2 linked regions of the Hoeflea sp. 108 genome follow. The protein of the gene in region 1 interacts with the protein of each later gene in a pairwise test. Links are inferred from orthologs where the notes say so. Each region holds a gene or a part of one and is shown on either strand. Other genes may lie near its edges.

The links. Proteins that work in one complex are often made in the same cells at the same time.
Region 2: the proteins of B015_RS0112520 (region 1) and rlmB interact in binary tests that used the Escherichia coli proteins (3 or more experiments, as listed by UniProt). The link is inferred for Hoeflea sp. 108 from one-to-one orthologs.

Annotation. Positions count from the first base shown.
Region 1 is NZ_KB890024.1:2,544,782-2,550,065, forward strand. The notes cover bases 2,382-5,271. They hold B015_RS0112520 (bifunctional ADP-dependent NAD(P)H-hydrate dehydratase/NAD(P)H-hydrate epimerase), read right to left. Parts: upstream 4,630-5,271; coding sequence 3,133-4,629; downstream 2,382-3,132. Other genes in these bases: B015_RS0112515 (SDR family oxidoreductase), read left to right, coding at 2,382-2,855; B015_RS33245 (hypothetical protein), read right to left, coding at 4,611-4,895; B015_RS0112525 (P-II family nitrogen regulator), read left to right, coding at 4,968-5,271. In the rest of the region: B015_RS0112500 (aspartyl/asparaginyl beta-hydroxylase domain-containing protein), read right to left, coding at 1-91; B015_RS0112505 (DUF72 domain-containing protein), read left to right, coding at 466-1,266; B015_RS0112510 (TetR/AcrR family transcriptional regulator), read right to left, coding at 1,374-2,000; more of B015_RS0112515, read left to right, coding at 2,097-2,381; more of B015_RS0112525, read left to right, coding at 5,272-5,284. UniProt on the Escherichia coli protein: Bifunctional enzyme that catalyzes the epimerization of the S- and R-forms of NAD(P)HX and the dehydration of the S-form of NAD(P)HX at the expense of ADP, which is converted to AMP.
Region 2 is NZ_KB890024.1:2,327,217-2,332,434, reverse strand. What follows is about bases 1,616-4,439. They hold rlmB (23S rRNA (guanosine(2251)-2'-O)-methyltransferase RlmB), read left to right. Parts: upstream 1,616-2,515; coding sequence 2,516-3,364; downstream 3,365-4,439. Other genes in these bases: B015_RS0111390 (2-hydroxy-3-oxopropionate reductase), read right to left, coding at 4,431-4,439; B015_RS30760 (F510_1955 family glycosylhydrolase), read left to right, coding at 3,427-4,320; tuf (elongation factor Tu), read right to left, coding at 1,616-1,841. Outside these bases: B015_RS0111420 (hypothetical protein), read right to left, coding at 1-482; more of tuf, read right to left, coding at 666-1,615; more of B015_RS0111390, read right to left, coding at 4,440-5,218. UniProt on the Escherichia coli protein: Specifically methylates the ribose of guanosine 2251 in 23S rRNA.

The DNA of each region.
Region 1 (5,284 bases):
ACAACGTGACCACGGGAATGAAATAAAGCCCCGCGGCAAGGACCACCGCCGCGATGGCCAGCTTGCGGATGGTACGGTTAGACATGCTCATGGTCGGCCCCAGATTGGTGGAAGTCGCTCGAAAAGCCCCGGCACACTCATAGGCGCGGCAAACGCATTTGAACAGCCGGGGGCGACTCTCGGAAAACAGGGTTGAGCACGCCTACATTGCGACAACCTGTACAAATTCACCGAACATACAGGTCAGGCGGCCTTCACTGCCCCAGCTTCGCTGCGCAGCAGCCACCAGCCATAGATGCCGATGGGGCGGGCAATCAGGAATTCCCTGATTTCCGAGAGCTCATAGCCATCTGCGATGCGGCAACGATGTCAGGAGGGTTCGCCGCACGCCTCATCGCGGCTTTGCCGCGGCAGCCTGTTCGGCTAGAAATGGCCGCACAAACGCATGCGCTGAGGGGGTCGTCGATGAGTGGAAAAATCCGTGCCGGCATGGGCGGCTGGACCTTCGAGCCGTGGGAAGGCACGTTCTATCCGGAGAAGCTGTCCAAGGCCAAGCAGCTCCAGTTCGCCGGCAGCCAGGTGCCATCGATCGAGGTCAACGGCACCTATTATTCCGGTTTCAAGGAACCGACCTTCCTGAAATGGGCCTCCGAGACACCTGACGGTTTCGTCTTCTCGCTCAAGGGCAACCGCTTCGTCACCAACCGCCGCGTGCTGGCCGAGGCAGGCGAATCGATCGAGCGTTTCGTCACCCAGGGCATTGCTGCCCTCGGCGAAAAGCTCGGCCCGATCCTGTGGCAGTTCGCCCCCACCAAGAAGTTCGACGCCGACGATTTCGAGGGCTTTCTCAAGCTGCTGCCCGAAAAGCTGGATGGCATCACCCTTCGCCATGCGCTCGAAGTGCGCAATGCGAGCTTCGTCGTGCCCGAATTCGTCCAACTGGCTCGCAAGTACAACGCAGCCATCGTTTATGCCGACCACGCCACCTATCCGGCAATTGCCGACGTGACAGGCGATTTCGTCTATCTCCGGCTGCAGACCGGCAGCGATGACAATCACGACTGCTACACGCCAAAAGCACTCGACGAATGGGTCGAACGTGCAAAGACCTTCGCTGCAGGCGGCGTCCCGGCCGACCTCGACCGCGCCGATCCTTCGACCGAGGCTCCGGTCAAGCCGCGCGACGTGTTCGTCTACTTCATCACCGAGGGCAAGGTCCGCGCCCCGTTCGGCGCCATGGCCTTCATGAAGCGGATCAACGGATAGAGCAATTCCAGAGATCTGTGCGGCGGTTTCCCGCCCGCACCTGCGTCACGACAAAGGACGTTTCCACGGTTCGAAGCGACGCGGAAATGCTCTGATCTCTTGACGCGTCAGACTCCGGCGGCGCGCCCGGAACCAGCCGTCAACGCGTCCCAGCCAGCCATCGCGCCATCGGCCACCGCCAACAGCGTCTCGCGCGTCGCACCGTCGCGCGCCTGTACCGACATGCCCTGCTGTACGGCTATGATGAAGGCAGCCAGCCCGGCGCAGTCGGTCGTTGACGGCAGGTCGCCCTGCTCCACGGCAAGCCGCAGCCGCTCGTTCAGCTGCCGCGTGCTCGACAGCCGGCGCTCACTGAGATCGTTGAACACCTCACGATTGCTTTCGCTGACATTGAGCGCGCCCAGCACGATCAGGCAGCCCCTGGGATCATCGGGTTCGCTGAACGCCCTGGCCGAAGCGCAAAGGAAACTCGCAATCGCCTCCCTGATGCTGCCGGGGCGCTCGAAGGCACCCCAAACCGCGACGCCTTCGGTCGCGCCATAGAGATCGACAGCTTCGCGAAACAACGTCTCCTTGCTGCCGAATGCAGCGTAAAGGCTGGGCGAGTTGATGCCCATCGCTGTCGTCAAATCCGCCAGGGACGACCCGTCATAACCCTTCTTCCAGAATACCCGCATCGCCTGCCGCAAGGCTGCATCGCGATCGAAGCTGCGCGGACGACCCTTCTGAGACATCGAAAGCCTTTCTGTTATGATCGATACATAAATCCCTTGACCACTCGGGGCAAGAGTGCCACCTATTTTGTATTGTTCATTACAGAAAGATGGATCATGCCCACCTCACCCAACGCCACCGACCTCCACGGCAAGGTCGCCCTCGTCACCGGCGGCAGCCGCGGCATCGGTGCGGCCATCGCCCGGCAACTGGCAGCCGCCGGCGCTGATGTCGCCTTGACCTATGCCCGCTCGGCCGAAAAGGCACAGGGCGTCGTCGCTGATATCGAAGCCAAAGGTCGCCGCGCGATGGCGATCCAAGCCGACAATCTCGATGCGAAGGCTGTCGAGGCAGCCGTCACCAAAACTGTCTCCTCGTTCGGCCGCCTGGACATCCTCGTCAACAGCGCCGGCATCTGGCATGCCGGTACCATCGACACAGTCACGCTGGCCGAGCTCGACGCGGTGATGTCGGTCAATTTCCGTGCCCCCTTTATCGCCTCCCGCGCGGCTTCAGGAGTCATGCCCGAGGGCGGTCGCATCATTTCCATCGGCAGCAATCTCGCCGACCGTGTTCCCTTCGAGGGCATCGGTCTCTATTCGGCCAGCAAGGCAGCACTGGTCGGTCTGACCAAGGGACTGGCGCGCGACCTTGGCCCGCGCGGCATCACCGTCAATATCGTCCATCCCGGCTCCACCGACACCGACATGAACCCGGCCGAAGGTGACGGCGCCGACCACCAGCGCAATCTCATGGCCATCCCGCGCTTCGGCTCCCCCGACGACGTCGCCGGCCTCGTCACCTGGCTCGCCGGCCCCCAGGGCCGCTTCGTCACCGGTGCCGCACTCACCATCGACGGTGGAACCAACGCCTGAGTTACAGGAGCTTTTCCGGCAGGAGCGGTGGAGAACCGTTTTCCATCCTCTTGCGCGCTGCAGTGGCCTGTTTGGCCTGGGCAGATGGCCGTCATCCCGGCTCCGGACCGGCAATGCTGCGCCGTCACAACGCTTCGCCATCGCGGTGTCGGAAATGGGCACCGTGATAGCGCGACGGATCCAGAGCCTCAATCCGAGTGGGTCTCGCTTCGCTCGCCCGGCATGACGGTCTCACAGGTCAGCGCGCCCGAACCGTCCTGGGGGCGCCCTCGCCCCCTCACCCAACCAACCCAGCAGTCACCTCTCTCAGCGCCAGCGGCAGGTCCTCTGCAATCAGCCCTGGCCCGAAACGTCGAGCCGCGTCGGCATGCATCCACACAGCCGCACAGGCAGCCTCGAAATGCGGCATGCCCTGCGCCACCAGAGCTGCGACAATTCCCGACAAGACATCGCCGGAGCCGGCAGTGGCCAGCAGCGGCGTGCCGTTGCTGTTGATTGCGGCCCGCTCGTCAGGCGCGGCGATGACCGTGTCGGGGCCTTTGTAGACGACGACGGCATGCGCCTTCACGGCCGCCGCACGAGCCCGCTCCAGTTTGGACAACGACGCATCGGCAGTTATCTCAGGAAACAGCCGTCCGAACTCGCCATGATGAGGCGTCAGCACCAGCGCCGGCCCGGGTCGTTTTCGCGCTTCGAAAAAGGCTGCCCTCTGTCGCGAAAGCGAGGTGATGCCGTCGGCATCGAGCACCAGCGTGCCAAAACGGCCTGGCGCATGCCCCATCAGTTCAAGCGCGAAGCGGCCCACCTCGGGCTCGGGGCTGAGGCCGGGCCCATAGACCAGCACTGCCGGCCTGCGGGCATCGAGAAAGGCAATGGCGTCCTCGAAACTGTCCGAGCGCCTGAGAATGATCGAGGTCAGATGCGCCGCATTTGCCGACAACGCCGATCCCGGTGACAGCACCGTAACAGCCCCAGCACCCGCGCGCGCAGCAGCCATGGCCGACAGCCGCGCCGCGCCGGTCGCCGCAACCCCGCCGGAGAAGACGCCGACATGGCCGCGGCTGTATTTGTGGTCATTTTCGGCAGGCACCGGAAACTGCCCGCGCCACCAGCCCGGATCGCTCTCCAGGCAGCGCGTTCCGGTGGCAACGATTGTGGCATCGGAAATGCCGATGTCGGCAACCACAACTTCACCGCACAGCGCCCGCCCCGGATAGAGCAGATGGCCGGGCTTCTTGCGCGCGAAGGTCACGGTTACAGTTGCAGCGAAGGCGCCGCCAAGGACATCGCCGCTCGCACCCGAGACGCCCGAAGGCAGGTCGACGGCAACGACGGCGACGTCGGCCGCATTGGCTCGCTCGATGGCCGCAAGCACTTCGCCGCCGAGTGGCTTCGCAAGCCCGGCGCCAAATAGCGCATCGACAACGACATCGTTGCCGCCGGGTGCAAAGGCCGCCAGCGGTTCGGGCGCAACGGCACAGTCGGCTGCCGCCAGGGCGGCGTCGCTCCCGGCCCTTGGCGTACCCAGTGCAAACAGCCTGACGGAATGCCCAGCTTCACTGACCAGACGCGCCACCACATAGCCGTCGCCGCCGTTGTTGCCCGGGCCGCAAAGGACATGGACCGTCTGCGACGACGGAAACCGCTCCAGGATCAGATCGGCGATGGCACCTCCTGCCCGGCGCATGAGGCAATATCCGTCGACCGGGCCGCCAGCAATCGTCAGCCGGTCGGCTTCGGCCATTTCAGTCGGGGTCAGAAGCTCGAATGCCATGGCAACAATCCGGAAAATGCGCTTGTTTGATCCAGAGTTAGCATACCGCAACCATCGATCGGAACAGCGCCGGCACACCCCATCGCACCAGCATACGCCCAAATTTTAGGCAGGCTGCTACCCTTTTGCCCAACGACCATCTTGCCGCAGCGATGAAAATTTGTGCGGCCGCTGGAAAACCCGTAGAGATTGAAGTCGAATCCCCGCCTTTCCAGCGGCTTGCCGTCGACACCGATCAAACTTGCCGCAGATCCGGCAACTGGCATGCTTCGTGCTTGAGATGCGCGTGTGGGTTCGTCGCCCCGATGAAGTTCCCGGCAGTGGAGGCCAGTATTCGCATGAAAAAGATCGAAGCGATCATCAAGCCGTTCAAGCTCGACGAAGTGAAGGAAGCGCTCCAGGAAGCTGGCCTGCAGGGCATCACGGTTACCGAGGCCAAGGGCTTCGGCCGCCAGAAGGGCCACACCGAACTCTACCGCGGCGCCGAATATGTCGTCGACTTCCTGCCCAAGGTGAAGATCGAGGTCGTGCTCGGCGACGAGGCCGTCGAAGGGGCCATCGAAGCAATCCGCAAGGCCGCCCAGACCGGCCGCATCGGCGACGGCAAGATTTTCGTCTCCAACATCGAGGAAGTGGTGCGCATCCGCACCGGCGA
Region 2 (5,218 bases), 220 kb from region 1 along the record:
GCCCATTGGCCGACATGCCTGCGAACGCCGCCCGCAAACATCATCGAGCAGGCCGAGGCGCAGTAGGCGCCGGCCGAGTACAGGGCGCCGGAATAGATTCCCTTCCTGGCCGGGTCGAGCTTGCAGTTCTGGCCGGGCGCACATTCGACAAAACGCGTAAGTCCCACGCCGATGTCGAGCTTGCGCGCCCGCAGGATTCGGCCCAGCTCCCAGGCCGCCTCGACATGGCCGCCTGGCGAGGTGACGATCACAGGCAGCCGCTTGTCGCCGAGCTTCTTGAGGAATTTCTTGAGTTCGCCGGGCGTCGCACGCACGATCGCGCCTTCAGCCGAAATCCATTCCGGACAAAAGGGCTCGCACCCCGGAGAAGAGCTGCGCACGACAACAAAGCGCATCGGCGGCCCCATGTCGTCCTCGGCGGGCTTGCTCTTGGCCGCCTGCGCCGACGCAGCTGATTGTAGCGCGAAGGCGATTGCGAGCATGCAAGTAAGGACGATCCCCCGCCAGATCTCGCGCAAGTCCTGCCCCATGGAGCCCCCACGATCCACCCGATGTCACGTAGAGCGATAGTAATGCGGGATCGAAGACTTGCAACGTGCCGGCTCCAAAAACAAAAAGGGCGGCCCGAAGGCCGCCCTTGATGCATTCGACGCTGAAAGCGCCGATTATTCTTTGATCGAAGCGACGATGCCGGCGCCGACGGTGCGGCCACCTTCACGGATAGCGAAGCGCAGCTTCTCTTCCATGGCGATCGGAACGATCAGCTCGACGTCAACGGTGATGTTGTCGCCAGGCATGACCATTTCGGTGCCTTCCGGCAGCGTCACGATGCCCGTCACGTCAGTCGTGCGGAAGTAGAACTGCGGACGGTAATTGGTGAAGAACGGCGTGTGACGGCCACCCTCTTCCTTGGTCAGGATGTAGGCTTCAGCCACGAACTTCTTGTGCGGCTTCACCGTGCCCGGCTTGGCCAGAACCTGGCCGCGCTCGACGTCTTCGCGGGCAACGCCACGGATCAGCGCGCCGATGTTGTCGCCGGCCTGGCCCTGGTCGAGCAGCTTGCGGAACATTTCAACGCCCGTGCAGGTCGTCTTCGAGGTCGGGCGGATGCCGACGATCTCGAGTTCTTCGCCGACCTTGACGACGCCGCGCTCGACGCGACCGGTGACAACCGTGCCACGGCCCGAGATCGAGAACACGTCTTCGATCGGCATCAGGAACGGCTTGTCGATCGGACGCTCAGGCGTCGGGATGTAGGAGTCGACTGCTTCCATCAGGGCGCGGATCGCGTCTTCGCCGATCTTCTTGTCCGAATCGTTGAGCGCAGCAACAGCCGAACCCTTGATCATCGGAATGTCGTCGCCGGGGAACTCGTACTTCGACAGAAGCTCGCGAACCTCGAGCTCGACCAGCTCGAGCAGCTCTTCGTCGTCGACCAGGTCAACCTTGTTCAGGAACACCACCAGCGCCGGAACGCCGACCTGACGGGCGAGCAGGATGTGCTCGCGGGTCTGCGGCATCGGGCCGTCGGCAGCCGAAACGACCAGGATCGCGCCGTCCATCTGGGCGGCACCGGTGATCATGTTCTTGACGTAGTCGGCGTGGCCGGGGCAGTCGACGTGAGCGTAGTGACGAGCAGGCGTCTCGTACTCAACGTGTGCCGTCGAAATCGTGATGCCGCGAGCCTTCTCTTCGGGAGCAGCGTCGATCTGGTCATACGCCTTGAACTCGCCGAAATACTTCGTGATCGCCGCCGTCAGCGACGTCTTGCCGTGGTCAACGTGACCAATCGTGCCGATGTTCACATGAGGCTTATTACGCTCGAATTTACCTTTTGCCATTGTCTCTTTCCTTGAGCATCGGGACCTTGGTTCCGGTCGGATGCGGGGCGATTAGCGATAAAGCCCGAAAAAGACAAGCACCTTTTGGCCAAACGGGCTGTCTGGGCCAAAAAGCGACGTCGCTCTTTCAGTGCAGGTTGCACATATAGGGACAAGCAAGTGTAATTGAAAGGCATCCCGCGCCTGGCGAACGCCTGGAGCGGGTAGCGGGAATCGAACCCGCGTATTCAGCTTGGAAGGCTGCTGCTCTACCATTGAGCTATACCCGCATCCCGAGCGCCACGCGCCTGTTCAGGAGCGAAGGACGCTCTGGTATCCACCTCGCTTCGGCGCATGGACTTTTCCGAAAGATGAGCTTTCGGGGCCATGCACTCTGTGGCTCGCGGCCGGCAGTGGTGGAGGAGGTTGGATTCGAACCAACGTAAGCTGAGCTAACGGATTTACAGTCCGTCCCCTTTAACCACTCGGGCACTCCTCCAACTGCTGCCGGAGCCATGCGACGAGGCATTCCAGATCCCGGTTCCTAGCGAAGCGCCCTGCCCCGAAATCTGCGTGGGCTTATGGCGACAAGGATTTGGCCTGTCAACCGGACAGCGTGCGTTTTCATGCGGAATATTCACAGCGCCGACTAACCGGCCGTATCCAAAGCGCAGCGCGGCGGCTATAGCGAGACCATGAACGATACAAAAAAGCCCGGCACGCCCAAGGACACCCATTACGCCAAGCTGCGTCGCACTTTTCGCGACCAGAAGGCTGGCGGCGCCCCCGAATTCAGGCCCAAGCGGCCGGTCCCTCCGGGCGAACTTGCAGCTGACGGCCTCGTGCGCCTCTACGGCCTGCACACGGTGCGCGCAGCGCTCGACAATCCGCGCCGCAAGATCAGCAGGATGCTGGTGACTCGCAACGCCGCCGAACGGCTCGAAATATCCGACATCGGCGCCCTGCCCTTTGCGGCGGAAATGGTCGAACCCAGGGACATCGACAAGATCACCGGCTCGGAAGCCGTCCATCAGGGCGTGTTGATCGAGGCAGAACCGCTGAAGCCCAAGGCACTGTCGGCACTCGGCGATTCGCCGCTCGTGCTGGTGCTTGACCAGGTCACAGACCCGCATAATGTCGGCGCCATCATGCGCTCGGCTGTGGCTTTCGGCGCTGGCGCATTGATCACCACGCAACGTCACAGTCCGCATGAGACCGGCGTGCTCGCCAAGTCGGCTTCGGGTGCACTCGAGCACATCGACCTGATCGAAGTGCGCAACCTTGCCGACGCGCTTGGCCAGCTGCACGAGGCGGGCTTCCAGACCATCGGCCTCGATTCGGACGGCCCGGCGGAACTGGAAAAGACCTTCTCCGCAAAGAAGGTGGCGTTGGTTCTGGGCGCGGAAGGCAAGGGCCTGCGGCAGAAGACGCGCGAGACCGTGACGTCGCTGGCGCGCCTCGACATGCCGGGGGCGATCCGTTCGCTGAATGTGTCCAATGCGGCTGCCGTGTCGCTCTATGCGGCGCGCCTTTGGCTGCGGTAAGCCGCGGCATCTTCACTCACCGGGTAGGCTTGACCTTCCACCTGGCGGAAGCCGTAATTTCCATGGCGCAACGGAGTTTCGCCATGGTCTGCCGCCCCAGAGTTTTTGCTGTCCTGTCAGCCGTCCTCGCGCTCGGCTCGGCCACACCCGCATCCGCGCAGGGAATCAGCATCGCGGATCTCGCCGGCAAGACGCATATTCATGGGCTGGCCTTTGACCGCGCCGCCCCGCCTAATGTCCTGGTCGCCACCCACCACGGACTGATGAAGGCTGCACCCGACGGCACGGTGACGCCGGTTTCCGACAGCCGCGACGACTTCATGGGCTTTGTGCCGCATCCCTCTGACGCGACGATCATGTTCGCCAGCGGCCATCCGCAGGCTGGCGGCAATCTCGGCTTCATCAAGTCCACCGATTCGGGAAAGAGCTGGGAGCAGATCGCGACCGGCGTCGATGGGCCGGTCGATTTTCACCAGCTGGCGGTCAGCCCGTCCAATCCCGACGTGCTCTATGGCTCGTATGGAGCGATCCAGACCAGCCGCGACGGCGGTAAGAGCTGGGCAGTCGCCGGCGACGGCCCGGCCAAGCTGATCGACCTCGCCGTGTCGCCTGCAAACCCCGATACGGTCTATGCCGCGACAGAAGAAGGTCTGCTGGTGAGCCGCGATGCCGCAAAGAGCTGGCAGCCGCTGATGGCAGATGTGCCGGTCACGACAATCGACCTGGCTGCCGACGGCACGATCCTCGCCTATGTGCCGGGTCGCGGGCTGCTCAAGGCAAACGAATCGTCGCCGACATTCGAGAAAGTAGCCGACGGCCCCGATCCTGCCGGCTACATCCTGCATCTGGCGATAGACCAGCAGAAGCCGCTGCGCATGGTGGCTGTCACCTGCACCCGCGCCATCGTCGTTTCCGGCGATGCCGGGGCGAGCTGGAAAATGCTCGGCAAGAAATAGCGCCACGAAGCCGCAACGCTGAACGGGCCCGCTGCGACGCGCAGGGACCCGTTCATCGACAGTGATGAAAAAGATGCGGCGTTGGGAACTTCCGCCGCGCCCTTCCCTGCCTATGCTGCTTCGCTGTTGGCTGCGTCGCCCGAGCCGACCTCGAAATTGGCCATGCGCTCCAGCGCCCGCACCAGCGCCGAGTGATCTTCCTTTGCCCCGCCATTGGCCGCGCAGGAGTTGAACAGCTCCTGCGTCATCGACGTGTTGGGCAGCGAGACGCCGAGCGCCTTGGCGCCCTGCAGTGCGAGGTTGAGGTCCTTCTGATGCAACTCGATGCGGAAGCCGGGCGCAAAGGTGCGCTTGACCATGCGCTCGCCATGCACCTCGAGAATACGCGAGGCGGCAAGTCCGCCCATCAGCGCCTGACGCACCTTGGCCGGGTCGGCGCCTGCCTTGGAGGCGAACACAAGCGCTTCGGCAACGGCCTCGATGGTCAGCGCGACGACGATCTGGTTGGCGACCTTGGTGGTCTGGCCGACGCCGTTGGGTCCAACCAGCGTGATGTTCTTGCCCATCTTTTCGAATACCGGGCGGGCGCGCTCGAACGCCTTGTCGGTGCCGCCGACCATGATGGTGAGCGACGCCGCCTTGGCGCCGACCTCGCCGCCCGAAACCGGCGCATCGAGATAGTCGCAGCCGAGTTCGTTGATCTTCTTGGCAAACTCCTTGGTCTCGATCGGCGAGATCGAGCTCATGTCGATGACGAGCTTGCCCTTGGAGAGGCCTGACGCAATGCTGTTTTCGCCGAACAGAACATCGGCCACCTGCGGTGTGTCGGGCACCATGGTGATGACGATGTCCGAGGCTTCGGCAAGCGCGCGGTGACCTGTGACCTTCTTCAGGCCCT